DNA from 2 places in the Micromonospora sp. NPDC051227 genome. Region 2 is predicted to be linked to the other one. Evidence: predicted binding sites of a transcription regulator. Region 2 holds the regulator's gene; the other holds the start of a gene.
What was found. Region 2 encodes HspR, which represses chaperone genes until heat shock. Its sites were predicted from a motif close to TTGAGTNNNNNNNACTCAA; they were not measured.
Positions count from the first base shown of each region.

Region 1: lon (endopeptidase La) is a predicted target of HspR. The motif match lies at 1,532-1,550, and genes of this name have one in related genera.

Region 1 is NZ_JBITET010000017.1:74,434-76,886, reverse strand. Features, by position in the region: gene lon (endopeptidase La) at 1-1,508, opposite strand, end outside; gene ACIA47_RS29335 (manganese catalase family protein) at 1,650-2,453, opposite strand, start outside.
Region 2 is NZ_JBITET010000003.1:382,668-385,120, reverse strand. Features, by position in the region: gene dnaJ (molecular chaperone DnaJ) at 1-1,055, shown strand, start outside; gene ACIA47_RS09795 (heat shock protein transcriptional repressor HspR) at 1,086-1,526, shown strand; gene ACIA47_RS09790 (hypothetical protein) at 1,663-1,857, shown strand; gene ACIA47_RS09785 (hypothetical protein) at 2,010-2,441, opposite strand.

The sequences.
Region 1 (2,453 bases), on a different contig from region 2:
TCCCGCTGCCGGGGCAGCAGGTGGTCGCGGGCGATGGCGACCTTCTCGTCCTCGGTGTAACCGTCCAGGGTGACCAGCTCCATCCGGTCCAGCAGGGGGCCGGGGATGGACTCCACCACGTTGGCGGTGGCCAGGAAGAGCACGTCGGACAGGTCGAGGTCGACCTCCAGGTAGTGATCCCGGAAAGTGTGGTTCTGGGCCGGGTCGAGCACCTCCAGCAGGGCGGCGGCCGGGTCACCGGCGTAGCCGGCGGCCAGCTTGTCCACCTCGTCGAGGAGCACGACCGGGTTCATCGAACCGGCCTCGCGCAGCGCGCGGACGATCCGACCGGGCAACGCACCGACGTAGGTGCGCCGGTGCCCGCGGATCTCCGCCTCGTCGCGGACGCCGCCGAGCGAGACCCGGACGAAGTTACGCCCGAGCGCCCGTGCCACGGACTCGCCGAGGCTGGTCTTACCCACCCCGGGAGGACCGGCGAGGGCGAGCACCGCGCCGGAGCCGCGACCGCCGACCACACCGAGGTTGCGCTCGGCGCGCCGGTTGCGCACCGCCAGGTACTCCAGGATGCGGTCCTTCACGTCGGACAGGCCGGCGTGGTCGGCGTCCAGCACCGCCCGGGCCGCGGCCAGGTCGGTGTTGTCCTCGGTACGCGTGCCCCAGGGCATCTCGAGCACGGTGTCCAGCCAGGTACGGATCCAGCCCGCCTCCGGGGAGGCGTCGCTGGCCCGCTCCAGCTTGCCGACCTCGCGCATGGCCGCCTCGCGTACCTTCTCCGGCAGCTCGGCGGACTCGACGCGGGACCGGTAGTCGGCGGAGCCGTCCGGCTCGTCCTCGCCCAGCTCCTTGCGAATCGCGGCCAGCTGCTGGCGCAGCAGGAACTCGCGCTGGGACTTCTCCAGCCCCTCGCGGACGTCACTGTTGATCTGCTCGGTGACCTCCTGCTCGGCCAGGTAGTCCTTCACCCAGCCGACCAGCAGCTCCAGCCGGGCGGTGACGTCCGGCGCGGCGAGCAGTTCGGTCTTCTGCTCCAGCGTCAGCCAGGGCGCGTAGCCGGCCGAGTCGGCCAGCTCGGAGAGGTCGGTCATCCGCTCCACCGCGTCGATGACCTGCCAGGCGCCCCGCTGCTGGAGCACGGAGGTCACCAGGGCGCGGTACTCGCGGGCGAGTTCACGGGCCCGACCGGCGTAGGCGGGTTCGTCGAGTTCGGTCGCCTCGACCCAGAGGGCGGCACCGGGGCCGGGCACGCCGGAGCCGATCCGGGCCCGGGACAGGCCACGGATGACGGCGGCGGGCTCACCCTCGGGCAGCCGGCCGACCTTCTCGATGGTGGCGACCACGCCCACCGGGCCGTACTCGCCGTCGATGCGCGGCACGGCCAGCAGCTTGCGGTCGCCGGTCGCACGCGCCGCGTCGATCGCGGCCTGGGTGGTGGGGTCGAGGGTCACCGGGATGACCATGCCGGGCAGAAGTACGGCGTCGGTCAGGGGAAGTACCGGAAGAGTTGCCATCGAACACCTGCTATCGCGTTGAGTTGAGCGTGTCTCACTCAAGTAACAAAGCGTTCCCCTTGTTCCGGCCTGTGACTCAGACCACTCTTCCAACCGGTCCGTCGGGTCGCCCGGGACCGGCGGACGACCCGACGAGGTACCTCAGGTGAGCTTGCTCTTCACCGTGTTCTTCAGCGAGCCGGCCACCCCCGGGTTGGTGCCGTACAACCGAGGGTCACCCGGGGGCAGCACCGGTTCCGGCGCGTTCGCCCGCGGGTTGTCGTCGTACCGGAACTCGCCCTTGCCGTCCGGCGAGGGCCCGGACGCCCAGCGCCCCTGGGCGGCGTCGGTGCCCGAGGAGAAACCCAGGTAGGTGTAGCCGTACTCCTCGGTGAACTCGCCCGAGTCCGGGAACGCCTCGGGCACCGGCATGTCCTCCAGTCCGTCCTCCTTGAGCTGCTCGATCGCCGCCAGCCACATGTTCTGGTGCATCGTGTCGCGGGCCAGCAGGAAGCGCAGCATCTGCTTGACGCCCGGGTCGTCGGTCATGTGGAACAACCGGGCGACCTGGAGCCGACCCTGCGCCTCGGCGGTGACGTTGAGATGAAAGTCGGCCAACAGGTTGCCGCTGGCGGTGATGAACGCGCCATTCCAGGGCACCCCGTTGGAGTCGGCGGGCAGGGCGCCACCACCGCCGTGGATGAAGTGCGCCGGGTTCTCGCCGGCGTAGGTCGCCGCGCCTCCAGGGTCCTCCGCGATCCCCTCGGTCAGCGACAGCGGCGCATTGTCCAACAGCCGGGTGATCATCGTGACGATCATCTCGACGTGGCCCATCTCCTCGGTGCCGACGTCGAGCAGCAGATCCTTGTACTTGCCGGGCAGCCGGCAGTTCCACCCCTGGAAGAGATACTGGTTGGCGACGGTCATCTCGCCCCACTTGCCGCCCAGCACCTCCTGCAACCGGCG
Region 2 (2,453 bases):
CGGGCGACCTGAAGGCCGAGGAGCGGTTCAAAGCCGCGTCCGAGGCGTACAACGTGCTGTCGGACAGCGGCCGCCGTCGCGAGTACGACGAGATGCGTTCGCTCTTCGGCTCGGGCGCGTTCCGTCGCAACGCCCGGGGTGGGGGTCAGCCGGGCGGCATGCCGTTCGACGTCTCCGACATGTTCGGCGGCGGCGGGGGCGGCGATCGTCGCTTCGGCGGCGCCGGCTTCCAGGACCTGTTCAGCTCGATCTTCAGCGGCGGTCAGGCCGGTGGGCAGGCCGCACCACGCGGTCCGGCCCGTGGCCGGGACGTCGAGACCGAGGTGGCGCTGGACTTCGGCGACGCGGTGCGTGGAGTGACGCTGCCCCTGACGCTGCGCGCGCCCGGAGTCTGTGACACCTGCCACGGCAACGGGGCCAAGCCCGGCACCCAGCCGAGTACCTGCCCGGTCTGTCATGGTGCCGGCGTGACCACCCGCAACCAGGGGTCGTTCAGCTTCTCCGAGCCGTGCCGCAACTGCCAGGGCGTCGGCACCGTGGTCGAGGAGAAGTGCCCGGAGTGCCACGGCAGCGGCGGTGTCACCAAGACCCGCACCATGAACGTGCGCTTCCCGGCCGGTGTGGCCGACGGTCAACGCATCCGGCTGGCCGGGCGCGGCGAGCCGGGCGAGCGCGGCGGCCCGGCCGGCGACCTCTTCGTGCACGTCAAGGTTCGGCCGGACGAGTTGTTTGGGCGTACCGGAGACGACCTGACGCTGACCGTGCCGGTCACCTTCGCGGAGGCCGTGCTCGGCACGGACCTGAAGGTGCCCACGCTCGACGGCGCGGTGACCCTGCGGGTTCCGCCGGGGACGCCGAGCGGGCGGGTGCTGCGGGCCCGGGGCAAGGGTGTGGTCCGCCGCGACGGGCAGGCCGGTGACCTGCTTGTCACGCTGGACGTGGTGGTGCCGGCCCGGTTGTCGGACGAGGCGCGCACGGCGCTGGAGTCGTTCGCCGAGCAGACCCCGCCGGCGGCCCGGGAACATCTCGACGCACGGGTGCGTCGAGCCAGTTAGTCCGGTGGAATGGACGCGGAGGTGAGCGGGATGTCGGGCGAGTTCCTCGGTTCGGGCGACCCTGCCTACGAGGCCAAGGTGCTGATGATCTCGGTTGCGGCGCGGATGGCGGGGATGCACCCACAGACCCTGCGCCAGTACGACCGACTGGGGCTGGTGCAGCCCGGCCGGGCGGCTGGTGGCGGGCGCCGCTACAGCGTCCGCGACGTGGTGCTGCTGCGCGAGGTGCAGCGGCTCAGCCAGGACGACGGGATCAACCTGGCCGGCGTCAAGCGGATCATCGGGCTGGAGCGGCTGCTGGAGCAGGCGCAGCAGCGGGTGGCTCGGCTGGAGGCGGAGCTGGACGCCGCGTACCGCCGGGTGGCGGAGCTGGAGTCGCTGGCCCGCTTCCCGGGCCGGGATCTGGTGCCGACCAACCGCACGTCCACCGCCCTGGTGGTGTGGCGCCCCCGCCGCACGCCCGATCGCTGACCTGCCGCTCACCCGGATCTGTCTTCTCGGCCCGGACCGCGCTGGATTCCCGGCGCGGTCCGGGCCGCTTCGGTTAGCCTGTCGATAAGGGTCCAATCGGCTTAATCCGGACCTACCGGCATGGCGAGGGGGAGCGATGGCGGAGCCGGCGAAGAAGATGGCCCAGCAGACGGAGGACCGGTTGGAGAACCTGGCCGAGACCGTCCGCGAGAAGTTCGACAAGGTCGCCGAGGGGACCTACCGGGACCGGATCATCGCGGGCCGGTTCGCCGAAGACGGCGACCGTGCCGGCGAACGGGGCCGAGCCGAGACGGAACGCAAGCAGGACTGACCGGTGACCGACGTGCGGGCCGGGACCCACGGGGGGTCCCGGCCCGTTCGGGGCGCGGCGATCTTGCACTTAGGGATGACGAAATGTGTAGCTTCGTGTAATAGGTCGGGACAGAAAGTGCAAGATCGACGCAATGAACGGGTCGATCCAGTTCAGCCGAGGCGGCGGTTTTCGCGGACCAGGCCGCCCTCGCACCAGTCCCGATAGACGAAGAGCTCGGGTCGGGCCAGTAGCACCCGGCCGTTGTGCGCCCAGATCCTCATCAGGTCGTCGCCGTCCCGCTCGGCCTGTTCGACGAGCTTGCGGAAGCGGCGCTTGGGGTGGGCGCGGAAGTTCGTCCGGATGCCGTCGGCCGCGTAGATGTAGAGGCAGTGCAGCGCGAAACGTCGGGCCGGGCAGGTGGGATCCATGGCTAACTCGAAGAGCGTCAACACCAGTCGGTCGCCGGAGACCAGCAGGTCCCAGTCGGGTGGCATCGAGGCCAACGGCACCGAATCGGGCTTGTACGCCCAAGCTCGCAACTCCGCCGGAGTCGGATCGACGGGGTTGGCGAAGCCGTGGAACGTCGACTCCTGCACGCTCACCGGCCAACCTTC